3 regions of the Peptacetobacter sp. AB800 genome follow, and region 1 is predicted to be linked to each of the others. Evidence: riboswitches for the same ligand, from Rfam matches in the RefSeq annotation. Region 1 holds a riboswitch; each other region holds the start of a gene.

Region 1 (10,404 bases):
CTTTCTTTATTTCCATAAAATTTACATCACTTAATATATCTATATTTCTTGGTCTTTCAAACTCCATATCTATTATTTCTACAATTCTTCATGAGTTTTTACTTAGCACAACTACTCTATCCTCCATTTATAAGCATATTTTTATTAGATATATTTATATTTATAAATAAATATATTATCTTTTGGGATAAATGAATGTAAATTTAAGTCATTAAATATATAATATGTAGTATAATAATATCTATACGTTTGAGTATTTTTAAATATTATCGTTAAAATGTATTTATCGATATAACAAATGTAAATAAATATAATTTAAATTAACGGACTAAATTTAACTGTTTGAAAAGGAGGAATTGTTTTGAGTTTCAATTATGTAAGAGAACCTGGCAATGGATTCACTCACTTATTTGGTGCTATTTTGTCCTTTATTGGACTTCTAGCATTAGTTATTAAAACATCTATCGTAATGCCTACTCCATTAGCTATAGCCTCTGTGATAATTTTTGGAATAAGTATGATTCTTTTATATACAGCTTCTACTGTATATCATTTGGTTATTTCTTCAGATAAAGTTATCGCTTGGCTGAGAAAAATAGATCATTCTATGATATTCGTATTAATAGCTGGTTCATATGCACCATTTTGTATGATTTCATTAAAAGGCAATGGAGGATATGCTTTATTTGCAATAGTCAGCATTGCAGCTATAGCAGGTGTATGTTTTAAATTAATTTGGTTTAAATGCCCTCGTTGGATTTCTACAATTATATACATTGCGATGGGTTGGGTATCTGTAGCACTTGTAGTGCCTCTTTACCACGCACTTTCATTTAGTGGACTTATGCTACTTGTTGGAGGAGGACTTTTCTACACAATAGGTGCTATAATATACGCTACTAAGCCAAAGTTTTTAGAATTTAAACATTTCGGTTTCCACGAAATTTTCCATATATTTATAATCCTTGGAAGTCTATGCCACTTCTTATGTGTATTCTTCTATGTTTTATAAATTATTGTATTGATATTTTATACTATCCATTGATATAATTAGTTGATATGTCCGAAAGATATATCAACTATTTTTTTATAAGGAGAAATATATGTCAAAAAAATTATCTAATAATACTCTATCAGCTTTTGCAACAGCTCTTCTTTGTACTATTTGGATGGTTATTGCAAATGCAACAGGTCTTTTAGGTTGGGCTGGTTTTGCAGGATGTACAGCTTACTTTGCTGGTCCTAAAAAAGGTGTTTCTGCACTTCCTCTTACTTTTGCTTGTGTTGGAAGTGGTGTAGCTTATGCATTAATATCAGTTCATTTAGGAAATCAAATAGACTTTGCTCAGATAGGTCTTGTATTTACATTTGTAACTACATTCCTTATGTGTGCAGGCGGAAAAATAGGTATAATATCATTCGTTCCAGGAGCATTCATGGGTTCATTCTCTACATTTGCAGCTGGTGGTGATTTTATGATAATACCATCTATAGCAGCTGGAATAATATTAGGACTATGTTGTGACACATTAGGTAAAAAATTATGTGCTATGTTTGGCTCAGAAGAATAAATCAAACTAAAAAGAGGAGCTCGTTTCAAACGACCTCCTCTTTTTCATTGTTTTCTTTTTTGAATCTTAAATCTTAACTTTATATTTCATATTGATTTCGCACCACCAAAATCAATACTACAAACTCACTTAATATATTCCGATTTTCCTATTATTTTAATCGATTAATTTTATACTTATAATTTTATGTCTAAGCAAATATAAACTTCTATGCTATTTTTCATCTTTATCTGAATCGCCATTTACATATTTCTTGTATATACCCATTACTACGCCACTAAGTGCAAATAATGCTATAGCATTTGGTATAACCATCAGACCATTGAAACAGTCAGCTAACTGCCAAACTAATTCAACTTTTAATGTAGATCCAACTATTATAAATAATATAACTATTAAAGAATATATTTTTACTGCTTTCTGTCCGAATAAGTATTTTACGTTTATCCGTCCGAAGAAATGCCATCCAAGTATAGTAGAGAATGCGAAGAATAATAAACATATTGCTATGAATAAATCTCCACCACTACCAAAAGTATTTACGAAAGCTGTCTGAGTAAGTGCTATACCTTCTTTTCCTGAATCTAAAACACCACTAGTTAATATAGAGAATGCTGTTAAGTTTAGTATTATGAAAGTATCTATAAATACACTAACCATAGCTGTTAATCCCTGTTCATGAGGGTTTTTAGCTGCTGCTCTTGCATGTGCATGAGGTGTAGAACCCATACCAGCTTCATTAGAGAATAATCCTCTTGCTACACCGTAACGTATAGCTTCTTTTATAGATATACCAACTGCACCACCAAGTACTGCCTTTGGATTAAATGCTCCAACTATTATCATTTTGAAAGCTTCAGGAACTTCTGATATATTCATTCCTATTAAAGCTAAACTTCCTATTATATATACAAATGCCATTATAGGTACTATTTTTTCAACAACTGATGCTAATCTCTGTGTTCCACCTATAAATACAAATCCTGCTACTACAGCTATTAATAAACCAACTGTTATAGGAGGTATATTTATATTTCTACTTGCAAAAACTTCTGAGAATGCTGCACCTATTGAGTTTGACTGAACCATATTACCCATAAATCCAAGTGCTAATATTATTAATACTGAGAATGTCGCTGCTAAGACTTTACCAAATTTTCCTGTAAATGCAGCTCTGATGTAGTATACAGGTCCTCCTGTTACTTCGCCATCTACAACTGTTTTATATTTCTGAGCAAGAGTTGCTTCTGAATAAATCGTAGCCATTCCAAAGAATGCACTAAGCCACATCCAGAATATAGCCCCTGGTCCACCAGAAAGAAGTGCTGTAGCTGCACCAGTTAAGTTACCTGTACCAACCTGAGCTGCTATAGCTGTTGCTAATGACTGGAAAGGTGTCATTTCACCGTGTTCTTTCTTTTCACCGTTTAATTTTAGGTTACCGAACACTAATCTGAAGCCCTCTCCAAATTTTCTAACCTGTATAAATTTTAGTTTGAATGTGTAGTATATCCCAACTCCACATAAGATGAATAGTAGTAAGAAATTCCATAAGAATCCGTTTACGGCTACTACTACTTCTAATAGATTGTCTAAGAATAATTCCATGTTTTTACTCTCCTTTTCTTTTATTTTTTTGGAAATAAAAATAGAGCTGATATATCAGCTCCAAAAATAAGAGTAGAACATTTGCAAACAGACCTTAAAAATTTGATCTGCCTTACTGCTCTGTCCTTTTGCCTGAGAGATTTGCAAACTTAGTTTGTGTACACCTTCGGCGCCCCTTTTTTGGAGACTCTCCAGAGTTCCTAATAGATTTTTTATTAATTTTATAATTACAATTTATCTATCTGTTTAAATAATATCATCTATTTTGAGTAATTACAACATTTTTTCTAAATTTATTGAAATTTTCAAAAAACACACATATTTCCTTTTTATTTTTAGGAAGTATGTGTGTTTTAATATTGTTTTATTTATTTTTTAATGTATACAACCAATTTTTTTACAGTAGTAAAATTAGGAATACGTTATTTACAGAATATTTAATTTATTAAACTTTTATTTTTTAAGTTACTAAACTATTTTTACTATATCATATTTCTATAATTTGTATAAAAAATTATGTGATTCTATAAAAATAATTTATTCTTTTAAAGTTCTCATTGCATTAAGTACGGCTATTAATGCAACACCTACATCTGCAAATATTGCTTCCCACATATTTGCAACTCCACCAGTACTCATAAGCATAACTATTACTTTTACACCCATTGCAAATACTATATTCTGCCAAACAATTTTATTTGTTTTTTCAGATATTCTCTTTGCTATAGGTAATTTAGATAATTCGTCTGTCATAAATACTATATCACTTGCTTCTATTGCTGCATCAGATCCTACACCGCCCATAGCTATACCAACGTCTGCTCTAGCTAAAACTGGGGCGTCATTTATACCGTCTCCTATAAATGCTGTATTTCCTGTGCTATTTTCTTTTGCTACTTCTTCAAGTATTTCAACTTTCTGATTAGGTAGAAGTCCTGAATAATGTTTGTCTAATCCAACTTCTTCAGCTATCTTAGCTGCAGCAGCTTCATTATCTCCTGTTAGCATTACAACATTTGTTATACCAACTTTTCTCATTTCTGCAATAGCTCTCTTACTATCTTCCTTAACCTCATCAGATATTACTATGCATCCAGCATATTTGCCATCTACTGCAACGTATACAGTTGTTCCAACTTCATCTATCTTTTCATATTTTACATTTTCGCTATCTAAAAGTTTAGAACTTCCTGCAAGTATTGTCTTTCCATTGTATAAAACTTTTATACCATGCGCTGCTATTTCTTCATACTTGTCTATTTCACTTAATTTTACTTCTTCTTCAAATTTTTCATTATAGCTTTCCATTATAGATTTTGCTATTGGATGGTTTGAATTCGCTTCTGCAATTGCTGCAAATCTTAATAATTCATCTTCTGACATTCCAACAGGATTTATTTCTGTAACTTTAAATACACCTTTTGTTATAGTACCAGTTTTATCAAGTACAACTGTATCTACTTTTCTTAATGCTTCTAAATAGTTACTTCCCTTTATAAGAATACCGTTTTTAGACGCAGATCCTATTCCACCAAAGAAACTTAGAGGTATTGATAATACTAATGCACAAGGACATGAAACTACTAAGAATATTAATCCTCTGTATAGCCAATCTCTAAACACAGCACCTTCTATAACTAGTGGTGGTATAAATGCAACTGCTAATGCTAGTCCAACAACTATTGGAGTATAGTATCTACAGAATTTAGATATAAAGTTTTCTGTCTGAGATTTTCTACTTCCTGCATTTTCAACCATATCAAGTATCTTAGCAACTGTAGATTCTCCATATTCTTTAGTTACTCTTACATAAATTAATGCATTTGTATTTATTGTTCCTGATACAACTTCTTCACCTGGTTTTACACTTCTAAGTACAGATTCACCAGTTATTGCAGAAGTATCAAGCATTGCTTCACCTTCTGTTACAATTCCATCTAGTGGTACTTTTTCACCTGGTTTAACTACTATTACATCGCCTACTTCTACTTCTTCAGGATCTACCTGTATAATTTTTCCACCCTGAACTAAGTTTGCAAATTCTGCTTTTATTTCCATAAGAGCAGATATTGATTTTCTTGACTGACCAACTGCTTTCTGCTGTAAATATTCACCTATTTTGTAGAATAACATAACACCAACTGCTTCAGAATGTTCACCTATTGCAATTGCACCTATTGTAGCTATCGACATTAGGAAGTTTTCATCCATTACCTGACCTCTAAATAGGTTCTTTGCAGCTTTTAAAAGTACATCTCCACCTATTAAAATATATGCTGCTAAAAATACAACCACACCAAATGTACCTGTATTTCCAACTGCCATTTCATATATTCCAAATGCGTATACTATTACTCCAATTATAATTTTTATTAGATCTTTGTTTATTTCTTTCTTTTCTTTTGGTTTTTCAACCTTTTTAGGTTTAATTTCTTCATGGTCGTGGTCATGATGATGTCCTCCACAGCCACAACTTTCACTATGTTCGTGGTCGTGATGATGATGTTCTCCGCAACCACATTCTTCATCATGATTATGCTCGTGGTAATGATGTTCTCCACAGCCACAATTTTCACCGTGTTCATGATGATGTTCTTCTGAATTATTTCTATTTGCATATAGTACGTTTAAATCTATTCTTCCATTTCTTGCTGTATTTCCAGATTCAACTATATTTCCCTTATTATCAAACTCTAAAGCTCCAACAACTTTATTTTTTAATAAACTTACTGTTAATCCACTTTCTGTTTCGTGTATTATCTTTGCTATTTCAGACATATGCTGCTTTGTAATATCTCTAGCCTTAGCAAATACAGATAATTTCTTAGCCACAAAGTTCATATTGCTGTTTTCTACATATGCTAATTTTCCAACTTTATCATTTATCTTTTCCGCACAATGTGCACAGTTTAAATTATTTAATAGAAAATCAACTCTTATAACTTTATTTTTATCTATTTCATCTTTTTTCTCTGACTTAATTATATTTCCCTTGTTATCGAAACTTATTTCCCCAAGCACTTTGTTCTTTAATAGACTTACAGTCAATCCACTTTCTGTATCATGAATTATCTTTGCTATTTTAGACACATTAGCTTCTGTTATGCTTTCATTTTCCATAAATACAGATAATTTTTTTGCCACAAAATTCATGTTGCTATTTTCTACATAGTCTAATTTTGAAACTTTGTCATTTATTTTTTCTGCACAGTGTGCACAATTTAAACCATCTAGTAGAAAATCTATTCTTGTACTCAATTTAATTCACATCCTTTTCTTAAAATCCCTTTATTTTATACACATTAATTGCCTATTGTTGATATCTTCTATCTTCCATATTCTTCTTTAACATGTTCTAGTCCATATTTTAATATTCCACTTATATGTTCATCGTCCAATGAATAGAATACTGTTTTACCTTCTTTTCTAAATTTTACTAGTCTAGCATTTTTTAGTACTCTAAGCTGATGAGATATCGCTGACTGAGTCATTCCAAGAAGTTCTGCTATGTCACATACACACATTTCATTAGAGAATAGTGCAAATATTATTTTTACTCTAGTTGTATCTCCAAATACTCTAAATAAATCTGATAAGTCTGCTAACACCTCTTCATCGGGCATCTCTTTTTTTGTTTTGTCTACTACTTCTTCATGTATCTTTTTTTCTGTACAACAATCTATTTCTTTATTTTTCATAGGTTTTTCTCCTTTCTTAACGTTTTAATATATGAATAACTGTTCATATATTCATTATAATCCGCTTACTATTTTTTTGCAATAGGTTTTATAAAAATATATGAACAATTATTCATATATTCTTGTAATAAGTCATTTCACTAATACACATTCATTCCTTTTAATTGACTGCAATAAAAAAGGACCAGTATTTTTTACTGATCCTCTGATTTTATCTTTTGTAAATTATATTATCTATTTTCAAAAGCTACTTTTATTCTATTCATACATTCTTCTACTATTGATCTTGGACAAGCTATATTTATTCTTTCAAATCCGCTTCCTTCTTCTCCAAACATAGTTCCTTCGTCGAATATTAAGCCAGCTTCTTCAAACATTATTGTTTCTAATTCTTCTGCAGTTAATCCATATTCATTGAAATCAAGCCATACTAGATAAGTTCCTTCTATTGGTATCATTTTAACTTTTGGAAGATTTTCTTCTACAAAGTTCTTTATGTATTCAACAGTTCCATCTAAGTATTCGTTTAATTCATCTAGCCAATCTTCACTTTCATTGTATGCAGCTATTATAGCTTCTATAGCGAAAGGATTTGGTCCACTCTGTGCTCCACTTCTTGAAACTTCTACATTCCAAGCATTTCTAAGTTCTGGAGTGTTTATTATTATATTAGACATCTGCATTCCTGCTAAGTTGAATGTCTTACTTGGAGCTAAACAAGTAACTATATGTTCTTTATATTCTGGGCATAATTTCTGTAGGTTTATATGTTTATATCCTTTTCTTATTAAGTCATTGTGTATTTCATCAGCTATTATGAATACATTGTGTTTTTTACATATTTCAACAACTTTTTTGAGTTCTTCTTCAGTCCATACTCTACCTATTGGGTTATGAGGTGAACAAAGTATCATAACTTTATTATTAGGATCTGCTGCTTTTTCTTCTAAATCAGCAAAATCCATTGTATATTTTCCATCTTTATATATTAATGGGTTATTTACTACTTTTCTGTTATTTTCTTTTATTTTATTTGTGAATGGATAGTAAACTGGTCTTTGTATTATTACACCGTTATTTTCTTCTGTTAATAATCTTAATAATATAGATATTGCTGGAACTACACCACCACTAAACATTATTGATTCTCTGTCTAATTCCCAGTCAAATCTTCTTTTGTACCATCCTAATATTGCATCGTAGAATCTCTCTACTTCTCTAGTACTGTATCCAAATACTTTTCTGTCTACAACTTTGTGTACTGATTCTAGTATAGGTGCTGCTACTTCAAAATCCATATCAGCTACCCACATTGGTAAAGCTCCTTCTTTTGCTCTAGGAAATGATTTATCTAAGTTATCCCATTTTATACAGTTTGTATTTCTTCTTTCTACATAAGCATCAAAATTATATTTGCCCATTTTTTCATCTCCCCAATTTTTGATTTTATTAATAAAAGGGATTACTACATTAATTATAAAATTTTATGTAACAATCCCTAATTATTATTATATTTTAATTTATTATTTATATCTACTCTGAAATTATCTGCGCTAAGAATTTCTTTGTTCTATCCTTTTGAGGATTAACTATAACCTCTTCCGCAGTTCCTTCTTCGACAATTTCTCCACCACTCATGAATATCACATGGTTAGAAACATCTCTAGCAAATCTCATCTCATGAGTTACTACAATCATTGTAACTTTCTGTTCAGCTAATTCTCTCATTATATTTAAAACTTCTTGTACTAGTTCTGGATCCAGAGCTGATGTTGGTTCATCAAAAAGTATAACTTCTGGATTTATAGCAAGAGCTCTTGCTATACCAACCCTCTGCTGCTGTCCTCCTGATAAAGTAGATGGATACGCATCTTTTTTATCATACATTCCGACCTGTTTTAAACATTTAGATGCTATTTCTTCAGCTTCTTCTTTTGATTTTTTCTGAACTATAATTAAACCTTCCATTACATTTTGTAGTACAGTCTTATTTTTAAATAAGTTATACTGCTGGAATACCATACTTGTATATTTTCTAAGTTGATGAATTTCTGCTTTTGTTATATGTTCAAAATTTGTACTAAAATCACCTATCTGTATTTCTCCACTATCTGGCTTTTCAAGATAGTTAATACATCTTAATAGAGTAGATTTTCCTGTTCCTGATGGCCCTATTATAGCTACAACATCTCCCTGATTTACCTCTAAGGAAATATTATTTAATACTTTATTAGAACCAAAACTTTTTGATAAATTTTTTATTTTTAACATATTACTTAACTCCCATAGATTTATTAATACGTTGTTCCAATAATTTTTGACCTTTTGTTAATAATGCTATAACAACCCAATAAACGATTAGTACCGCTGCATAAGCTTCCATAACTCTAAAGTTTTTAGAAGAAATTAATTTAGCTTCTGACATTAATTCAATTACACCTATTGTAAATCCTAGTGAAGATCCCTTAATCAAACTTATAAATGAGTTTGATAATCCTGGAAGTGCAACTCTAAATGCCTGAGGAATTACTATTCTTCTCATAACCTGAAGCTCTGTCATACCAATACTTAAACCAGCTTCTCTCTGTCCTTTATCTATTGAACTTAAAGCACCTCTTATGGTTTCAGACATAAATGCCGCTTCATTCATCGACATTACTATAATAAGTGCTGTTATTGGTTCCATTTCACTTAAAAAACTTACAAATGGCGTTATTGCAAAATAAAAGAAGAACAACTGTGATAACATAGGAGTGCTTCTAAAAAACGATACATATATAGCAACAACTTTATTTAATACTGGCACTTTATATTCAACTATCAATGCCAATATTACCGCTAATATTAATGATATAACTAATGATATTGCCGCTATAAAAAGAGTAACCTTTATAAACGGTAATATTTCAAAAAGCGTTTCTTGAAAAATATCAAATCTAAAATTCATTTTTAGTTTTTACTTCCTTTTTAATTATTTTATCAAAAATACTGCTGAAACAATATTTCCAGCAGTATTTTTATTTATTATAATATTTTTATTTATTCATTACAGATTCTGATATATCCATACCAAAATATTCATTATATAGGTTAGTTAAGAATCCATCTTCTTTCATTGATTTTAATGCTTCATTAAATTTATTGTATAATTCTTCATCACAATCTTTTAAGAATGGATACGCATTATTTTCTTCGTATAAGTTTTCTCCAACCTGTTTAAGATTTAAACCACCTTCTTCTATCATTCTATCAAATGATAAAACTGGATATGAATGTGCATCTGCTTTATTCTGATTTACAACAAGTCCTCTTTGTTCTTCTGTTATAACTACTTCTATTTCATCATTAGGATCATTTTTTTCTTTGTATTCTTCTATAAATTCTTTTTCAAATCCTGCTGGCTGACAAGCAAATCTTTTACCTTTTAAATCTTCAACAGAGTTTATTGAATCATCATCTGCTCTTACTGATAATTTATATGGATTGTATGCATATATTTCTGAGAATTTATATTTTTCTTCTCTTGC
Region 2 (10,404 bases), on a different contig from region 1:
ATATGAAGAAATAAAGACTGTAAAAGAGATGGAAGCCGAAATATACTTTAAATTTGATGGGAATATGCTTGTGCTAAACAATGGAAGTGCATTCAACTCTTATTCTAATGATTTTATAGTAGAGCCAGATTTTGCAAATAGAGAAAGCTTTGACAACAAGGTGGGCAATATAGGATTTGCTTCTAACCATCCAGAAGAACTTGAAGAGATAGAAGCTAAGTTAAAGGAAAAATTTTCTGATAAACTAGATATTTATTTCTCTAGTGAAAATACTATAAACTTAGTGCCAAAAGGTGTAGCTAAGAATAAAGCGATAGAATACGTTGTTGAAAAAGAAGGAGTAGATCCAAAAGAAGTTGCGACAATAGGAGATTCTCCTAATGATATGAGTATGATAGCTGGTTTCGAGCATGGATTTGCTATGGCAAATGCAAGAGAAGATGTAAAAGCAGTAGCTAAGTATGTTGTAAATAATGTAGCTGAGGCATTAGAAATAATATCTAAAATAAAATAATTATAAAATATAAAAGAGTGATAATCTATGTAATGTATTATAAATACTAGATATCACTCTTTTTATTTGTAAAATAAAAAGGGGATCCGTGCTCGATCCCCGAAAATTCATAGTATAAAGATTAGTTTATGCTATCTGTAAACCTGCATTTGCATTACTATTAGAAAGTATACTTCCAAGAACAAAATCAGTAACGCTATTGCATACATAAGTAGAAAACTTTAAGTCGTTTTCTATATAATTCCCATTACTTTTGTACTGGCTGTAAAGAGTATTGAAGAAAGATTCGAATTCTCCTTCTTTTATATCTCCGTCGCCTTTGATTTTTACTAAATCAGTTTCTTTAGCTTTAGCAGCAAGCTCTCTTTCATATATAACGTGTTTATTCATGCTGTGTTTGAACTCCCATCTTTCGCTGTGAGCAACACAGAAGAAGTCACATAAGAAGTGGCATATAACACCTAGTTCCTGGCTTAGTCTGCTAGTAGAAAATACTTTTGATAAAGACTCAAGAGTTAAGCTACATAAGTACTTAATCTTTTCTATAATCATGTTGAAAGATTCTTCCATATAATGCTTTTTTAATTTATATTTTGAAAACGCATCTGGCTTAACGTTGCCGTACACGAAGTTCTTTTCACTTATTAATACTGCCTTTTTTTCATCCATATTTTCTAACACTGATTTAGCAATCTGAAAGTGTGTGTTCATTAACATATTTTTTCTCTGCACCTCGTAAAAAATTTTTCATCTAAAGTATCAAACATCCCAAGTAGAGAAGTTCGTATCACATTAGACTTACACAAAAATGATTTGTGAGAAGAAATGTCAACTGCATTTCTTTACTAATATAATAGCAGAAAAAATTGCATTTTACAAGGTTATGTAGACAAAAAAGTCATTTTTAATATCATTTTTTTATGTGCTTTCTTATAAGTCTACTAGCTTTTGATTGCGAAATTCCTAAAATTTCAGCAATTTTGTAACTACTTTTATATTTATTATAATATTCAGAAATAATCTTATTTTCGAAATTATAAATAAGAGTGTCAAAATCTTGCAAATTATTATCATCTATACAAAAACTGATATCGTTTACTTTTGAAAAAGATATAGGATGTTTTTTTTGAGAATCTTCAACAATTTTAGAATCTATATTATTATCTATACTAAATTTATCTGTTTTGTTTTTAATACTATTATCATTACAGCTATCAAAATCAGAAACAAATGAATTATTGTAAACTGATAAATTATCATCTTTGTTAGAATTATTATTTTTGATTGTATATATAATTTTTTCTGGAAGAGAATTTACATCTACGTAATTATTTTTTGATGTAAGTACGATGTTTTGCATTATATTTTGTAGCTCTCTAATATTTCCAGGAAAATTATAGCTAGCTATAAATTTAACTGCTTCATCAGATATTACTTTATCTTTCATATCAAATTGTATAGAGTATTTTTTAAAGTAGTAGCGAATCAAATTCAATAGATTATCTCCACGTTCCCTAAGAGGAGGCAATTTTATTTCTATTACATTTAATCTATAGTATAAATCCTCTCTAAAACTTCTTTCTTTTACTTTTGCTAGTATGTCCGCATTTGTAGCGGATATAATTCTTATATCTACTTTCTTTTGTTTTATTCCACCTACAGGAAGAAAGGTTTTTTCTTGTATTAATTGTAAAAACTTCGCCTGAAGTGGAAGTGGTATATCTCCAATCTCATCTAAAAATAAAGTTCCACCGTTTGCAAGCTCAACAAGCCCCACCTTTCCTTTGGAACTAGCACCTGTGAATGCACCAGATGTGTATCCAAATAACTCAGATTCTAGAAGTTGAGGAGAGATTGCTGCACAGTTTATAGTTATAAATGGACCATTTGCCCTATGACTGTGCTGGTGAATAAACTTTGCAAGTGAGCTTTTTCCAGTTCCAGATTCACCAAGTAGCATAATATTTACATTTGCCTTTGAAACTTGATCAGCAGTTTGCATAATACTCTGCATAACTGGACCGTTGCTTATAATATTGTCCTCGTATTTTAATGTAGTTCTATAGAATGTTTCTACCTCTGATTTATACTTGTTCATTTCTTTTTCTGTGGTCTGCAGTTTTGTTTTTATTTTGTTTAATTCTGTTATATCTCTTACATTTTCAACAACGTATTCAATTTCTCCATTGTCGGAAAAAACTGGTGTAGCTGTTATTAGTAAATTTTTTCCAGTATGAGTTTCTTGTTCTACTGTAATCTGATTCTTACTCTGTATAACAAGGGGAATAGGGCTCTTTGTAGCATATCCGTGATTTTCCAGGTATTCTACATTTTTTCCAATCATTTCTGATTTTGAAATTCCGTAGTTTTCTTCAAATGATTTATTACAAAATATAATCACACCATTTTTGTCAGAAACACAGATTTCGTCGTGGGAAGCTTCTATTATTTTTTGATAAAAATCTTTACTATATTTCATAATTTCCTCCTCGTGTATATTTATAAGTCAAATATAACTTAAAAATCTTATTTAGACAATATTAATCATAAGTAAATTAAAAAATAAGTTGTAAAAGACTTAAAAATAAGTCTATTTTGATTTGTATGAAGAGAAAAAGAATAAATAAGTTAAAAATGACTTAAAAATATCTACAAAAACGATAAAAAAATATATAGTCAAAATAAAAAAATGATAAAAATTGAAATAATCATAAGAAAAAAACTGTATATATTGCAAACGCTAACTTTTATAAATGTTAAATGTAAAAATAAAAATACTATATAAATGGCATGTATTTTGCTATTCAAATATAATGTAATAATAAAAAATTGAGGGGGTAATTATATGAAAAAAGGTGCAAATTCATACGTATTTATAGCAATGGCAGGGATTTTATGGTCTACGCTAGGATTATTTGGAAATATGCTTATGGAAAGAGGTCTTTCATCTGAACAGGTTGCATTTACTAGATTATTTATAGGATTTATAGTGTTATCATTATATTCGCTAATAAGAAGACCAGAAGTTTTAAAAATAAATTTAAAATGTCTTTTATATTGTGGAGCAATAGGAATAATATGTCAGGGGCTTTTTAATAAATGTTATTTTAAAGCAGTAGAAGTGACTGGTGTTTCAATAGCTGCAGTTCTTTTATATACTTCACCATTGTTTTTAGCGGTATTTTCAAAAATAGTTTATAAAGAAAAAATGACTAGAGCTAAGATAATTTCTCTAATTTTATGCTGTATTGGAGCAATTATGGCAGTTACTGGTGGAGTACTTGATCTAAAAGGAATAAATACATACGGAATAATAATGGGAATAATGGCAGCAATAACTTATGCATTAATGCCAATAATAAGTAAAAATGCATTAAAAGAATTTTCAAGTGAAACAATTTTAATCTATGGATTTTTATTTGGAGCAATATTTATGATACCTTCAGCAAAACCAGTTGAAATGATAGGATTTGTTACAGACATGAATGTACTTCCATATATGATACTTCTAGGAGTATTCCCAGCGGCGATGGCATATATATTCTACGCTGAGGGAATTGCAAGAGGTTGTGAGCTTTCAATAGTAGGTGTTGTAGCATCTGTTGAGCTTATAGCTGCATCTATAATAGGATGGACTGTAGTAGGTGAAGTATTCACTATTGGAAAAGCTATAGGAGTTGCAATAATGTTTGTATCAGCATTTACAGCAGTTGCTGGAAATAAAGAAGTTGAAACAGAAGTTGTTGAGGAAATGGAAGCAGAAGCATACGTTGGATAGCTTTAATTAAACAAATTTATATTTATAAAGTTAAATTATATAGGGTGAATTTTTATAGAATGATTTAAAGGCTGTTACATTTTAGGGGAGAAAATGTAGCAGCTTTTTTAGAATATTTATAGAAAAAGTTAAGAATTCCTCAAGAATAAGAAGGTATAATAAGAGCATATATCAAATATATATATTAAAGAAACAAATAAAAATAAATATTAAAACTAATATTTATTTAATTTGTATCATATAGATAAGAGGGGTTTTATTATGGAGCACATTCAAAATTTATTATATATAGCACAGGATAATTTAATATTATCTATAATTGCAGGTCTTTTTAGTGCATTTATAGAGAGTTTTATACCAGCGCTTCCACTCGTAGCAATAGTTTCTGCAAATGCTGCAATATTTGGTATGTTCAAAGGTCTTGTCATATCGTGGATTGGATCAGGGCTAGGTACAACGGCGCTATTTTTAGTGGTGTCTAGATTTAGAAATATTAGGATTTTAAAGTGGCTTTTAAAGAATAATAAAGTAGATTCGGTAATAGAATGGGTTGATAAAAAAGGTTTCAGTATTTTGTTCCTAGCTTATGCATGTCCATTTATGCCTAGTTGCCGGGCCACTTTGGCATCTGCACTTTGTGGCAAGAAAAAATTAATAGACTTTATACCACCTATGTTGACTGGTAAGTTTGTAATGTTTATAATAATAAGTTATATTTCTGAAGATATAACAGGATTTATACATAGTCCAATAAAAATAGGATTATTTATAGGATTAACTTTAGTTTCGTGGATAATAGGTAAGAGATTTAATAAGAAGCTAGAACAGCACGAAGAAGAAATAGAAGCTAGTATAGTTAAGATAGAAGAAAGTACTAAAAAAATCAAACATATTCAGGAAGTAAAGAGAGAACATAAAAAAGAAATAAAAGAAGAAAAGAAAGAACAGAAAAAGGAAAAAAGAAATCTAAAAAAACAACAAAAGAAGAGATTTGTAAATATAACAATCGATAAGTCAAATAAAAAATATAGAAAAAAGAAAGAAGATGAACAAGAATAAATTACATATAATCTACTAGTAAAGTTCACTTTTTTTAGAGATTTGTTGTATAATCTAATAAGTAGAAATTTTTAGTAGAAGGAGAAATTTTTTAAGATGAAGGAAATACTTAAAGGTCAGAAAGTTGAACTTACAAGAGATATACCAGAATTAGAAAATGTTTTGGTTGAATTTGATTATAGAGTAAATAATTATTTAAAGAAAGATGATTTTGAAATGGGTACAGCTGTTTTCTTAACTGATGGTAGCGGAACTATGACTAGCTACGAAGATTTTATCTACAGTGAAAATAGAGAGCATCCATCTGAATCAGTTAAATTAAACGAAAGAGAAGATAAAGTTTACATAACTATGTCTAAAATACCTAATAAAATAAGAAAGATAGCATTTGCACTTACTTTAACTGAGTACGGTGATGTATTTAGATATTACGATAGATTTGACTATTTATCTATGAGAATAATAGATTTAGATCGAGAAGAAGTAATATATAACTACCAGATAAATGATAGTGTAGGTCAGAATACAGAGATAGTATTTGGTGAAATGTATAGACACAACGGTGAATGGAAATTTAATGTAAATACAGATTATCTAGATGGAGGTCTTTTAAGTCTAGGTAAAAAATTTGGTCTAGGAATTTAGCTATTATCACAGGAGGTGATAATTATGAAGGGAATTGCATTAGAAGGTGGATCATCAAAAGGCGCATACCATTTAGGAGTACTAAAGGCACTTTTTGAAAGAGGATATAAATTTAAAGGAGCTGTTGGAACATCTATAGGTGCATTTAATGCAGCTATGATAGTTCAGGGTGACTTTGATGTATGCTACAATATGTGGAAAAATATGCAACCTGAGACATTATTCAATGTGGATAACCAGTTTATGGAGAATTTGCTCGACAAGAATATAGATAGAAGTATGTTAGAATATGCATCTACTGAAGCAAAAAAAGTCATAGCAAATAAAGGAATTGATACTACAAAGCTTAGAAGAATTTTGGATACTTATATAGATGAGGATAAAATCCGCGCATCTGAAATGGATTTTGGTCTTGTTACAGTTGAGTTTGACGGATTAAAACCTGTACCAGTGGAGATTTTTAAGGAGGATATTCCTAAAGGCAAGATAAAGGACTACATAATGGCTAGTGCAAATCTGCCTGTTTTTAAAAGTGAAGATATAGATGGTAAATTCTTTATAGATGGGGGATTTTATGATAATTGTCCTCTAAGGCTTTTAGAAAGCAAAGGGTATGATGATTTAATAGCTGTTAGAGTTTCTCCAAACAGAAAACTTAGAGAGCCTATAAAAGAGGATACTAAGTTTATAGAAATAAAACCTTCTGAGCCACTTGGGAGAGGTCTTATATTCAGCAATGATACTATAAGAAGAAATATGCTTAGAGGATATTTTGACCGGATTAAAAAAATTGAAGGATTAAAAGGAAATAAATACTACATAGATGGAATAACAGACGATGAGTTTATGAATAGATTGATTTCTTATCCAGATGAAAAGATATTACCTTATGCAGAAAGCAGAGGAGTTGTTGGTAAAAATCCAAAAAGAATTCTCTTTGAAAATCTTATTCCAGAAACTGCAGAAGCTTTAAAAATGGGAAAAGATGCGACTTATCAAGATATTTTTATAGCGTTGCTTGAGTCTATAGCAGAGGGGAAAAAGATTAAAAAATTTAAGGTTTATTCATTGGATGAATTTATAGACTGTATAAATAAATCTGAGGACGATGATTCATCTAGTTCAAAATTATCTGAGCTTAAAAAGGCAGCATTTAGACTTGCAAAACCAATAGAAAAGATAACTCCTATAACTTTTAAGGAAAGTATTCTAAAGGAATTTGAAGAGAGTATGTTGGATGATATAGGATATCATGTAAGTCAGCTGGAAAGTTATGAAAAGAATGAAGATAAAGATGATGATGGTTGGGATTAGATAAGTATTAAAAAAATAAATATTTAGAATTAAAAAATTTGACAGTTTGATAAAAATCTTATATTATAAAAATGACAATCAAATATGTTCGGATGACGACTGCATTAGAGACTTTGTAAAAAGCGCCGAAGAAGCAAAACAGAAATTTCATCTTGTTTCTGTGGAAACTGACAGGCAAAAGGAGGGCAGTCTGACGATACTTTGGAGAGAGTGATTAAATTCACCGCCTACGAGGATATAACCAACTGGCAAAAGGACAGAGATATGGATGCATTTATTTGTGTATCTGTATCTCTTTTTATGTTTTTGTAAGGTTGGTATTTTTTATTCCTATTTACAATAAAAAGAGAAATCCATATTTGTGTAAGATGCAAGACTATATATACAAAGAGGAGATAAGAATTATGAGAATGTTATTAGTAGGTGCCGGAGCAGTCGGCGAATCAATTTTAAGGATTTTAAAAGAAAGAGATAAAAGTAGCAATTGGCTAGAGCTTGTAGTTGTTTCTGACTACGATTTAGAGAGAGCAAAAGAGGTTTGTGATAATCTAGGAGATTACGATAGATTTAAGCCTGAATTTGTAAATGCAAAATCAAAAGAAAGTATGAAAGAACTTGTAAAAAAATATAACTTAGATTTTGTTATGGATGCAACAGCTCCATTTTTAAGTAATTATATATTTGATGCAGCATTTGAGGCGGGAGTAAATTACGGAAATATGGGAACTTGGTCTGTTCCAATGGAAAATCCTGCATTTGGTTTAGGTATAGAAAATAGTTATACAGAGCCTATGACAAAATACAACTTTGATAGACACGAAAAATGGGCAGAAAATGGACAGTTAGCTTGTATATGCATGGGAATAGATCCAGGAGTTGTAAATGTATTTGCAAAATACGCAGCAACAGAATTATTTGATGAAATAAAAGAAATACATGTAAAAGACGGTGGAAATCTTCAGATACATTCTGCAGATAAAGACGATATTATATTTGGATTTAATGTGTGGACGGTTTTAGATGAATGTATGAATCCTAATGTTGAATGGGATAAAAACAACGGTGGATTTATAGTAGAAGATGCCTTTGCTGGTGAAGAAAAATTTGATATGCCAGAAGTAGGTGAAAACACATTAGTCAAAATTGAGCACGAAGAAACTGTTACAATGCCTAGATACCTTGAACAGTACGGACTAGAAAGAGTTACGTATAAAATATCTCTTGATGAAAACTTAATGAACGCATTAAAAGTTATAGATAAGTTAGGACTTAGAGGAACTAAGCCTGTAGAAGTCGGTGGAGTGAAGGTTTCACCTAGAGATGTTGTAGCTGCGTGTGCTCCTCAGCCTAAAGATATAGGAAATGAAATGGTTGGAGAAATGTGCGTTGGTATACATTGTAAAGGAATTAAAGACGGCAAAGAAAAAGAAATAATGATGTACCAGACATTTGATAATCAGGAATCTATGAAGGATTGGGGAATGCAGGCTGTAGTTGCTCAGACAGGATTTGGAGCAGCAATAGCAATAGAGCTTATAGGTAGAGGAATATGGACAGGAGAAGGTGTATACTCTCCAGAATATTTTGATCCGATGCCATACCTAAACATAATGGATGAAGCTGGATTTGATTATAAAATAAAAGAAATGTAAACGTATAAGTTAATAACTTTAGGATAGTGAAGTCATAGAAAAACTCCTCTACAGGCAATCAAGTTGCATTGTAGAGGAGTTTTTTTCTATCTTCTTCAATACACTAAGTTAGTTATTATTCTCTATTCTTGTAATTCTTCGTTTGCGTCAGGCATCCATGATGTTTTAAACCTTCTTTTGTTTTTACACATCATATAATCTGTTCTACTCACTAAATCAAATATAGATTTATCATAACCAAATTTATAAGAGTCATATCCTAAAGAAGTAATCATTTTAATATCGTGTAGTTTGTTGTAAGAAGATACCACAGATTGGAATAACTCTATATATCTCTCAACTTTTTCTTTAGGTTCGTTTTTGATAAGAATAATGAACTCATCACCACCTATTCTAAAACAGTTGCCGATATCTTCAAAAGTATCTTCTATACTATCTGCTAAATTTTGTATTAATTTATCCCCATGAGAATAACCAAAATTATTATTTACGTATTTAATATCTGACAAATCTATAGAAATAGCCCAATATGAATTAAAATCATTTATATTTTTATCATCTTCTGTTAACTGCTTTTCAAAAGACTGCCTATTTTTCATTGATGTAAGGATATCTTTATATACTAGTTTTTCTCTCATATATATCAATGTTTTATTTCTGTATTCTTTTACAAAATTATCAATAAGGGCAACTGTAGCCACTATTGAGAATATTAAAATTCCTAAAATTATTATCTCTATACTTTCACCCAAAGCACCGCCTACTATGCTAAGTATAAGTATTAAATTAGCTGAAGAAAAAATAGGGGTAATACTTTTTTCTCTATATATATTTGCAGCTAAAAATGTAGTAAGCAGTAAACCAATAAAAAGTATTATATAAATAAAAGTATCAGAATGTTCTACTGGGAAAATAGATACATTATCTAATAAAAATACTGCAATCGTAACGACAACTGCAAATCTATTAACTAGCTTTATAAAATGAAAGTATTTACTATTACAATATGCCTGATAAAGTTTTAATAGAGGAATTATAGATAATCCTAAAAATAAAAATCCATAGCTTGTATCAGGATATTTAAATGAAAATAGTGGAAGAGCCACCATTGCATCAAATAATCCTAGATATAAAAAATCCATAGAGCTTACTTCATTCATATACCTATCTAAAAGTGAAAACATAAAAATTGTAAATAATCCGTATAAAAAAAGCATATAATTTGTGCTTAATATTAACTTTTGACTTGTTAAAATTAAATCCCCCGCCATAAAAAACACCTCTTGCAAATAATTTTATTAAGATAATTATAGCACATAACGATTATTAAAAATTTTTTTTCAAAAAAATTGATATTTTTTTAAAATTAAACTCAAGCCGTTGAAAATACTAGGTTTACTAAAATTAAAAAGTTTATCTATGAGATAAATAAAAGTTAGCGC
Region 3 (10,404 bases), on a different contig from region 1:
TAAAAAATTTTGATATATTTTTTGGAGGTTATTATGGAATATAAATTTAATTGCGATGGTAGAGAATATGTTTTAGACTCTGAAAAATGCAGTGAATTTTTCAATGATGAGGAAAAAGAAGTAAGCGGATTTTCTGTTGAAGAAGCTATGAGATTAGTTTCTGAAGCTGAGGATGTAGAATTTGCAAAAGAGTATTATCAAGAAGCGTGCCCTGATTGTATGGCAGGTGTTAAAGAAAAACAGAAATTCTTTGCTTTTTATGAATATCATTTCTATATTTTCACTAAAGATGGAAAATATGTTATAAGTGATATAGATAAAGAATATAAAGGAAATTCATTCAATAAGCTTAGTAGAGCAGGTAAGGTTGACGACAGCTATATAGTTAGCATAATAGTATGTGCTGAATGTGGGGAATATATAGTTCAGGTTGAAAATTGTGAAGTGTAAAAAATTAATGTTTTAGTATTCAAGAAAATATAGTGTATGAGAGGTAATAGGATATGACGTTTAGAATATTAGCGATAAATCCAGGATCGACTTCAACTAAGGTTGCAGTTTATGATGATGAGAATTTAATAATGAGCGAGTCAATAGCGCAATCATCAGAAGAGCTTTCAAAGTATAAATGCAATATGGATCAGTTAGAAATGAGAACTGAAGCTATAGAAAAATTGCTTCTAGAAAAAGGTATAGACGTAAAAAGTTTAAGCGCTGTGGTTGGAAGAGGTGGAGCCCTTCCACCAGTTAAATCTGGTGCGTATAGAGTAAATGATTTAATGATTGATACTCTTAAAAATAGGCCTGTATTAGACCATGCTTCAAACTTAGGAGCTGTTATAGCTAAGTCTATAGCTGATTCTGTAGGTATAAATTCATTTATTTATGATTCTATTTCTGTTGATGAGATGAGTGATGTGGCAAGAATATCTGGTTTAAAAGACTTTGAAAGAACTAGTATGGGGCATGCTTTAAATACTAGAGCAATGGCTTTAAAATATGCTAAAGATAAGGGATTAGATTATAAACGTTTGAATCTAATTGTTGCACATGTTGGTGGAGGAGCTACTGTTTATCTTCATGAACATGGTCAGATGAGTGATATGATTTCTGATGATGAGGGTCCATTTTCACCAGATAGATCTGGTAGAGTTCCTTGTATAGCTTTAATAGAAGAATGTTATGCTAATAAATTTAGCCTATACGATATGAAAAAGAAGATAAGAGGTAAAGGTGGTATATACTCTTACCTAAATACAAACGACCTAAGAAAAGTTGAAGAAATGATATCTGATGGCGATAAATATGCTGAAATAGTATACGATGCAATGGTTTATCAGATGGCTAAGGCTATTGGGGAGATGGCGACAGTTGTAGATGGTGATGTAGATGCCATTATAGTTACGGGAGGAATAGCGCATTCTAATATGTTTACAAGTAAGCTTAAGAAAAAAGTTGGATTTATTTCTCATGTAGAGATTATGCCAGGAGAAAATGAAATGGAATCTTTAGCATTTGGAGCTTTAAGAGTATTAAGGGGAGAAGAAACTGCTAGAGAATTTAAATAAATATAATAAAAAAGACTATGCAATTTGCATAGTCTTTTTTTATATTAATTATTAGTTATATCATGATTAAGATTAAGCTAATCTTTCACCATCAACTGTATTTTTACCTTTTTTAATAACTAAGGCTGCGTATACAATTGCTAATACAACCCCACCTATGTAAGCTATATTCATTGGTAATCTGAATCCTATCTGAGCATTTAAGATGTACGCAGATATGATGAATACATAGAACATACCTGGGATAAGTGACATGATGTAGTTTTTCTTATGAGATAATAAGTAAACTGTTATCATAGCAAATGCGAAACAAGCTATAGTCTGGTTAGCCCATGCGAAGTATCTCCATAATATATTGAAACCTTCTGCATTTGCTTTAGCGAATACTAATATAGCTGCAACTGGTACGAATATACAAGCTGATAATGTAAATCTGTTTTTCTTCTTAGTCTGGTCGATGTGAAGTGCATCACCTATCATAAGACGAACAGATCTTAAGGCTGTATCTCCTGAAGTTATAGGAAGAACTATAACACCAAGTATTGCTATAAGTCCACCAACTTTACCAAGTAAGTCATTAGCAACTATACCGATAACATCTGGAGAACCAACCTGTTCTGGAGAAACAAGACCTGGAGCATTGTAAACACCCATTGCTGCTGCTGACCATATCATAGCTATTAAACCTTCAAGAATCATCATATCGTAGAATGTAAATTTACCTTCTCTTTCATTTGTAACAGATCTAGCTATTAAAGTAGCCTGAGTTGAATGGAATCCAGAAACGATACCACAAGCAACTGTTACAAAGAAGATAGGAAGTATTGGTAATCCCTGAGGATGAACACCCATCCAGTTTTCAGCTGTTAAAGGAGTTAAATCGTATCCTTTTACAAATATACCTATACCAACACCAACTGCTGATAATAGAAGTATTATACCAAATATAGGATAAACTCTACCTATTATCTTATCTATTGGGAATAATGTAGCTGCTAGATAGTAAGCAAATATAGCACCGTAAACTATCCAAACAACTGGGTTAGATATAACTGACTGCTGATGAAGTATCTGAGTCACAACTAAGTCCCCTGGAGTGTAGATGAAAACTGCACCAACTAGTATCATTAAGAAGCAAAGGAATACGTTGTATACATTATATACACCTTTTCCTAAGTATTTTCTTATTATACCTGGCATCTGTTCACCGTTATTTCTTAAAGATATCATACCACTCATGTAGTCATGCATTGCACCACCAAGAACGCAACCTATTGGTATTAATATGAACGCTATAGGTCCAAATAATATACCCTGGATAGGTCCAAGTATAGGTCCTGTACCTGCTATGTTAAGTAGTTCGATTAAGGCGTTCTTCATTTTTTTCATAGGAACGAAGTCAACACCATCTTCAAGAGTTATTGCTGGAGTAGGTCTATCATCTGGTCCAAATACTTTTTCACAGTATTTACCATAAACCATACCACCAACTAGAAGCATTACTAGTCCAATTAAGAATGCTGTCATTGTAAAACACCTCTTTTTAAATATAAAATTTTTAGGAGTTGTATTTTATGTTAAATTCAAAATAAAGTTAATATAAAAAATAAATATAGTTGATAAAAAATCAACTAAAAAAATTACAATTTCAATACAAAAATACAATTATTAAAATTCAACATTGTATACAAAACTCTTTATATATAGTATACAACTATAGAATATCATAATCAAGTGTGAAAAATATGCGATAATATCAAATAAAAATAAAGAAATTAATGAAAAAAATAAAGTAAAGAAAGAGTAGTCAGGAAAAGCTTTTTTTATTTTGAGTCAATGTAAAAAAATAACTCACTATAAAAATGTTAAAAAAGTTACAGATTTATGATAATTAAAAATGATAATTTATTTATATTCGATAGAAAAAATATATGATTAGATTTATTAAAAAATATAAAAATAGCTAAAAATAAATATAAATGATAAAAAAATAACAAATAATAAAATTTTTAAATCATTTGAAAATGATAGAATTTCTATCAAATATGTTAAAAATTTCTTTATCATTGAAGAAGATAAAGTATAATGCTATAATAATTTTGAGTTATAATTAGAAAATAAAAAATAAAATCGTAAGATTGTCAAAAAAGCTAGATAAAAAAATAACGAGAAAGTGGTGTACAAATAACATGAACGAAAATTTAGTAAGCAAAATTAAAGAGCTTAAAAAAGAGAGAAATGCTATAATATTAGCTCATTTCTATCAGCCGCCTGAAATACAGGCGATAGCAGACGAAGTAGGAGATTCTTATTATTTAAGTGAAATAGCTAGAGATTGTAAGGAAGAAGTTATAGTATTCTGTGGGGTTAAATTTATGGGAGAAAGTGCAAAAATACTTTCACCAGAAAAAACTGTACTTATGCCTGTGAAGAATGCTGGTTGTGTAATGGCAGATATGGCTAGCGAAAAGGCTGTTATAGAAATGAAAGAAAAATATCCAGAAGCATTAACAGTATGTTATATAAATTCAACTGCTGATGTTAAAGCTCATTGTGATGTGTCTGTTACATCATCAAGTGCTTTAAAAATACTAGGTAATGTTGAAAATAAACAGATATTATTCTTACCTGATAGAAACTTAGGTGGATACATAGCTGAACACTTCCCAGAAAAAGAATTTATACTTTGGGATGGATGTTGTACAATTCACGATAGAATAAAAGAAAGTGAAGTAACTGAGTTAAAAGAAGCTCATCCAAATGCAAAGGTATTAGTTCATCCAGAATGTAGAAAAGAAATAAGAAGTATGGGAGATTTTGTTGGAAGTACTTCTGGAATAATAAAATATGCTACAGAAAATGAAGCTAAAGAATTTATAGTAGCTACAGAAGAAGGAATATTATACGAGCTACAGAAAAAAAATCCTGATAAAAAATTCTATTTCCCAGGAGGAAATGGTGCAATACAGTGTGGTGATATGAAAAAGACTACATTAGAAAACTTATATAATACTTTATTAAATATGGAAAATGAAGTTATAGTAGAAGAAAATGTTAGAGTTAATGCTTTAAATTCACTACTTAATATGCACAAATTATCAGAGGGATAAAAAATCGAGGGATAAAAATGAAATTAGAAAAAGATGTTTTAATTGTGGGCAGTGGAGTAGCTGGACTTTACTGTGCTCTTAATTTAAATCCAGAACTAAATGTAACAGTAATATCTAAATCAACTATGGACAATAATAATACATATCTTGCTCAAGGTGGTATATCTACTGCATTAAATGAAGCGGATATTAAACCATTTGTAGAAGATACTATGAAAGCGGGAAAATATAAAAATAGAGAAGAGGCTGTTCAGGTATTAGCTGAAGAGTCTATTGAAAATATATCTCAGATAGTTGAAGAATATGGTATGCCACTTGATATGGAAGATGGAAAGATAGATTATACTAGAGAAGGTGCTCATAGAGTAAATAGAATAGTTCACTGCAAAGATAATACAGGTGAAATAGTATTTAAAACTCTTTATAAAGCAGCACTTACTAGAAACAATATAGAAATGATAGAAGATGCAACTCTTCTAGATATAATAACAGAAGATGGCAAATGTATCGGAGCTAGAGTATTCAAAGATGGAGAAGAAGTGCATATATTTGCTAAAGATGTAGTATTAGCTTGTGGAGGTATTGGAGGATTATTCAAAAACTCTACAAACCAAAGACACTTAACAGGAGATGGTATAGCTATAGCTCTAAAAAATGGAGTAGAAGTTGAAAACCTAAACTACATACAGATACATCCAACAGCATTCTATGAAGAAAATTCAAATGGAAGAAGAATGCTGATATCTGAATCTTTAAGAGGAGAAGGTGCTCTTCTTAAAAATAAAGATGGAGAAAGATTTGTAGATGAATTACTACCAAGGGACGTTGTATCTCATGCGATATTTGAACAGATGAAAAAAGATGGAACAGATTATGTATATCTAGATGCTAGACACCTTGGAGAAGAATATCTAAAAAATAGATTTACATTTATATACAACGGATGCCTAGAAAGAGGTACTAATATAGGTACAGATCTAATAAAAGTATCTCCAGCACAGCATTACTTTATGGGTGGAATCCATGTAGATCTTAATTCAAAAACTACTATGGACCATCTATATGCAGTAGGTGAAGTTAGTTGTACAGGGGTACACGGTGCTAATAGATTAGCAAGTAACTCATTACTTGAAGGATTAGTATTCTCAAAAAGAGCAGCAAATGATATAAATGCACATATAAAAGATACAGAACTTGTTACTAAAGAACTTCCAAATCTTGAAGTTTCTGTAGATGAATTAATGAAAGAAAATAAAATGAAAGTTATTGATGAAATAGTTAAAATTAGCGAGGATTTCGATTATGAATTATTTGATTGTAGATAAGATGATAAGAGAAGCCCTTATAGAAGATATTCCAAATGAAGATATAAGTACTAATTCTGTAGTTGGTGAAGAATCAAGATCTACAGTAGATCTTATATGTAAAGCAGATGGAGTAATAGCAGGGCTTGGAGTATATAAAAGAGTATTTGATATACTTGGAGATGTTGAAATAGAATTCTATGTAAAAGATGGAGATAAAGTACAGAATAAACAGTTATTAGCTAAACTTACAGGAAGTACTAGAAATCTTTTAATGGGAGAAAGAGTTGCACTTAATTACCTTCAGAGAATGAGTGGTATAGCAACTATGACTAATAAATTTGTAGAAAAATTAGAAGGAAGTAATACAAAATTATTAGATAGTAGAAAAACTATACCTAATCTTAGAATATTAGATAAATATTCTGTTAAAATGGGTGGTGGAAACAACCATAGAATGAATTTATCTGATGCTGTAATGCTTAAAGATAACCATATAGGAGCTGCTGGTGGTGTAAAAGAAGCTATAGAAGCAGCTAGAAACTACGCATCTTTTGTTACTAAAATAGAAGTTGAGGTTGAAACTTTAGATATGGTTAAAGAAGCTGTGGAAGCTGGAGCAGATATAATAATGTTAGACAACATGGACTTAGAAACTGCTAAAAAAGCTTTAGAGATAATAGATTATAGAGCTATAGTAGAATTCTCTGGAAATGTTACATTAGATAATATAGAAGAGATAGGTAAAATAGGTGTTGATGTTGTATCTTCAGGAGCGCTTACTCATTCAGTAAAAGCACTTGATATAAGTATGAAAAACTTAAAAAATATATAATTTATATATAAAAAGATAGCTGTATAGGATAATTCTTATACAGCTTTTTTTGAAAGGTGGTAAAATGAAATTTTCAGAGTATAAATATGAAAGACCAAATTTTAAAGAGATTAATAAAAAAATAATATCATTAATAAATGATATGAAAAAAAGTGATAATTTTGAAAAATTTGATAAAAATATAGTAGAAATAAATAAAATAAGAAACCATGTAGAGAGTATGAAGACACTAGCATCTATAAATTATAGTATAAATACTCATGATGAAAAGATAGCTATAGAAAATAGATATTGGGATGAGTATGGTCCAGAGTATAAAAAAATAGATAAGATATTTTATGAAACTATTGTAAATTCAGACTTTAAAACAGATATAGAAGCTAAATATGGCAAGCATTTTTATAAACTTGTAGAGTTTAGTTTAAAGGAATTTTCAGATGAAATAATAGATGATTTAAAAATAGAAAATAAACTTTGTTCTGAGTATACTAAGTTATTAGCATCTGCAAAAATATTTTATGATGGCAAGTATAATAACTTATCACAAATGAATAAATATATGTTATCAGAAAACAGAGAAGAAAGAAAAGTGGCTTCAGAAAAATTCTATAATTATTTTAAATCAATTGAAGACAAATTCAATTCTAATTTTGATGAGTTAGTAGAAGTGAGAAATAGAATTGCTAAAAAGTTAGGATTTGATAATTTTGTAGAGTTAGGATATATAAGAATGAAAAGAACTGAATATGGGGAAGCTGATGTATCTAAATTTAGAGATGAAGTTAGAGAAAAATGGATTCCGTTAGTAGATGAGTTTAATAAGCAAAAGAGAGTTAGACTAGGAATAGATGAATTAAAATATTACGATGATGATATTGAATACCCAGGTTGGAATATGGAACCTTTAACAGATTATGATGAAACTTTAGATGCAGCATCAAAGATGTATCATGAATTATCCAAAGAAACCGGTGAATTCTTTGATTTTATGGTAGAAAATGAGTTTATGGATTTAGAAACAAAAGAATCTAAAGGATTTGGTGGATACTGTACGTATATACCGGAGATAAAAGCTCCGTTTATTTTTTCAAATTTCAACAAGACTTTTGATGATGTAGATACATTAACTCATGAAGCTGGTCACGCATTTCAGCTTTATATGTCTAGAAGTATAGACATGCCAGAGATAAACTTCCCAACATTAGATTGCTGTGAAATACATTCTATGTCTATGGAACTTTTGACTTGGCCTTGGATGAAATTATTCTTTAAAGAAGATGAGGATAAATTTAAAAGAACTCATATGGCAACTATAGTTAGGTTAATTCCGTATTGTATGGTGGTAGATGAGTTTCAGCATATTGTATATAAAAATCCAAAACTTACTCCAGAGAAAAGAAATTCAGAATGGAGAAGACTAGAGAAAATATATACACCATGGAAGGATTATGATGGAAATGAGTTTTTAGAAAAAGGATGCTGGTGGTTTAAACAAGGTCATATATTTAAGAATCCATTTTATTATATAGATTATGCTCTTGCTGAGGTTTGCGCACTTCAAATTTGGGCTAGTATGGAAGATGAGTACGAAAGAGTTTTAGAGAATTATATGCATATTTGCAAAAATGCTGGTAAGAGATCTTTTGTAGAAACAGTTGAAGTTGGAGGTTTAAAATCACCTTTTGAAAAAGGGTGTTTAGATACAGTTATAGAAAAAATCTATAATTGGAGTGTTGGTAAGGTATAGATAAATAGATAATAAAAAACATTATCTTGTAAGTATAAAAAATATCAATAAAATAAATATCTATAGATAAAACACAATATAAATTAAAAAATATATATAGAAAATTAAATAAAATATATAAAAATAGCCAAAAAATAAAAAAATATGACTAACAACTTTAATGAAAAATCAAAGATGTAAGTAGCTAAAGTTAAGTATATAACTAACTTTTATGAGTTGTTAGAAAAATATGTGAAAAACATTTGAAAAAATAATAGAAAAAAAAATAAAAAAAAGACTTGATATTTGTATCGAAAATTTATATACTTAACTTAACAAATATAGAGACAGACAAAAATAAAAAGTTTATATTTCTGGATGAAGCGTATAGGAGACTTCCTTAAATGGGGACCGAAGGTACAAATGTTTACTATTTCCCGATAGTAAATGTGAAATTCTCAGGTGAATATACTATATTGCGGACAGATCTCTGAAGATGAATTTTGACAGGGAAGACAAATTGGGAGATTTGTTTTCTCTGTTTTTTTGTTTAAAGTTTCTAGGATGAAAGAGAGTGTAAAGATGTTTATAGTAACAAATAATTCTAAAATAAAAGAAAGTTTTCCTGAAAAGGATGTAAGACTTATTGATACATCTTACATAGGTGTTCTTGAAGAATGTAGAAAATATATTCATAAAGGATGTAAACTACTTTCACACCCACTTTATGGAAGTGTAAAACCTAATGAAACTCCTTATAGAACAGTTATAATGGCTGAAGGAGAAGGATTAGATTATCAGTCAGTGGAACTAATAGAAGATGCAATAAATACAGCTTCTAAATTCCAAAATGACAAGAAAACTCCTAACTGGATAGAAAGAGTAATGGATGATTTTAGAGTTATAGATTTAGATATAATGACTAATACAATCTCAAGAATCCAGTATGAGTATTAAAAGAATAGTATTATATTTATCTTTGTGGAAAACATTTACAAATGTATTTGTGCGATAGGAAAACATTTTTCGAAGTATTGTACTAGTAATTACTATTCAAAAATATAATATTGTTTTAAATTTTGAATTTTAAATTAATAAAAAGATTTATATTTCAATCAGGAGGATGACGAAATGGAAAATTTATATGACATAGTCATAATCGGTGGAGGACCAGCTGGACTAGCTGCAGGAATATATGGAGCTAGAGCTAAAATGAAAACTCTAATATTAGAAAAAACTAAAAACGGTGGACAGATAGTTATAACTCACGAAGTTGCAAACTATCCTGGATCTGTTGAAAATGCAAGTGGTCCATCTTTAACAGCTAGAATGGTTCAGCAGTGTGATGAATTCGGTGCTGAAATAAAAAGAGATGGTGTAGTTGAAGTTCAACTTGAAGGAGATATAAAAGTATTAAAATGTGAAAGTGGTACAGAATATAGAGCTAAAGCTGTTATAGTTGCAGCTGGTGCTAGCCCAAGAAAAATAGGATGCCCAGGAGAAGCAGAATTCACTGGTAAAGGTGTTTCTTACTGTGCAACTTGTGACGCTGACTTCTTTGAAGATTTCGAAGTATTCGTAGTTGGTGGAGGAGACAGTGCTTTAGAAGAAGCTATGTACTTAACTAAATTCGCTAGAAAAGTTACAATAGTTCACAGAAGACAGGGATTCAGATGTGCTAAGAGTATAGAAGAAAAAGCTAGAAAGAACCCTAAAATAGAATTCTTACTAGATACAGTAGTTGAAGAAATAAAAGGTGACGGAATACTACAATCTGTAGTATTCAAAAACACAGTTACTGGAGAAACTCATGAATATTTCGCTGATGAAGAAGACGGAACAATGGGTGTATTCGTATTCA

What was found. Region 1 has a riboswitch for glycine ahead of ACK2WN_RS10530 (alanine/glycine:cation symporter family protein). Riboswitches for the same ligand answer to the same signal wherever they lie in the genome.
Region 2: it holds a riboswitch for glycine, as region 1 does, so the genes downstream of both, ACK2WN_RS09495 (saccharopine dehydrogenase family protein) here and ACK2WN_RS10530 (alanine/glycine:cation symporter family protein) in region 1, are expected to answer to the same signal.
Region 3: it holds a riboswitch for glycine, as region 1 does, so the genes downstream of both, ACK2WN_RS07925 (GrdX family protein) here and ACK2WN_RS10530 (alanine/glycine:cation symporter family protein) in region 1, are expected to answer to the same signal.

The regions. Positions count from the first base shown of each region.
Region 1 covers NZ_JBLOUI010000046.1:194-10,597, forward strand. Annotated here, with positions in the region: gene trhA (PAQR family membrane homeostasis protein TrhA) at 362-1,012, shown strand; gene ACK2WN_RS10525 (DUF1097 domain-containing protein) at 1,104-1,571, shown strand; gene ACK2WN_RS10530 (alanine/glycine:cation symporter family protein) at 1,785-3,179, opposite strand; glycine riboswitch at 3,290-3,384, opposite strand; gene ACK2WN_RS10535 (heavy metal translocating P-type ATPase) at 3,717-6,437, opposite strand; gene ACK2WN_RS10540 (ArsR/SmtB family transcription factor) at 6,506-6,877, opposite strand; gene ACK2WN_RS10545 (MalY/PatB family protein) at 7,108-8,298, opposite strand; gene ACK2WN_RS10550 (amino acid ABC transporter ATP-binding protein) at 8,411-9,148, opposite strand; gene ACK2WN_RS10555 (amino acid ABC transporter permease) at 9,150-9,824, opposite strand; gene ACK2WN_RS10560 (transporter substrate-binding domain-containing protein) at 9,913-10,404, opposite strand, start outside.
Region 2 covers NZ_JBLOUI010000035.1:8,503-18,906, reverse strand. Annotated here, with positions in the region: gene ACK2WN_RS09530 (Cof-type HAD-IIB family hydrolase) at 1-514, shown strand, start outside; gene ACK2WN_RS09525 (zinc dependent phospholipase C family protein) at 641-1,231, opposite strand; gene ACK2WN_RS09520 (sigma-54 interaction domain-containing protein) at 1,425-2,993, opposite strand; gene ACK2WN_RS09515 (DMT family transporter) at 3,360-4,292, shown strand; gene ACK2WN_RS09510 (TVP38/TMEM64 family protein) at 4,554-5,351, shown strand; gene ACK2WN_RS09505 (TerD family protein) at 5,448-5,996, shown strand; gene ACK2WN_RS09500 (patatin-like phospholipase family protein) at 6,021-7,310, shown strand; glycine riboswitch at 7,403-7,506, shown strand; gene ACK2WN_RS09495 (saccharopine dehydrogenase family protein) at 7,715-8,962, shown strand; gene ACK2WN_RS09490 (GGDEF domain-containing protein) at 9,085-10,233, opposite strand.
Region 3 covers NZ_JBLOUI010000024.1:10,963-21,366, reverse strand. Annotated here, with positions in the region: gene ACK2WN_RS07960 (DUF3785 family protein) at 34-450, shown strand; gene buk (butyrate kinase) at 504-1,568, shown strand; gene ACK2WN_RS07950 (carbon starvation protein A) at 1,641-3,095, opposite strand; gene nadA (quinolinate synthase NadA) at 3,758-4,678, shown strand; gene ACK2WN_RS07940 (L-aspartate oxidase) at 4,696-6,003, shown strand; gene nadC (carboxylating nicotinate-nucleotide diphosphorylase) at 5,981-6,817, shown strand; gene ACK2WN_RS07930 (M3 family oligoendopeptidase) at 6,882-8,564, shown strand; glycine riboswitch at 8,922-9,027, shown strand; gene ACK2WN_RS07925 (GrdX family protein) at 9,126-9,500, shown strand; gene trxB (thioredoxin-disulfide reductase) at 9,675-10,404, shown strand, end outside.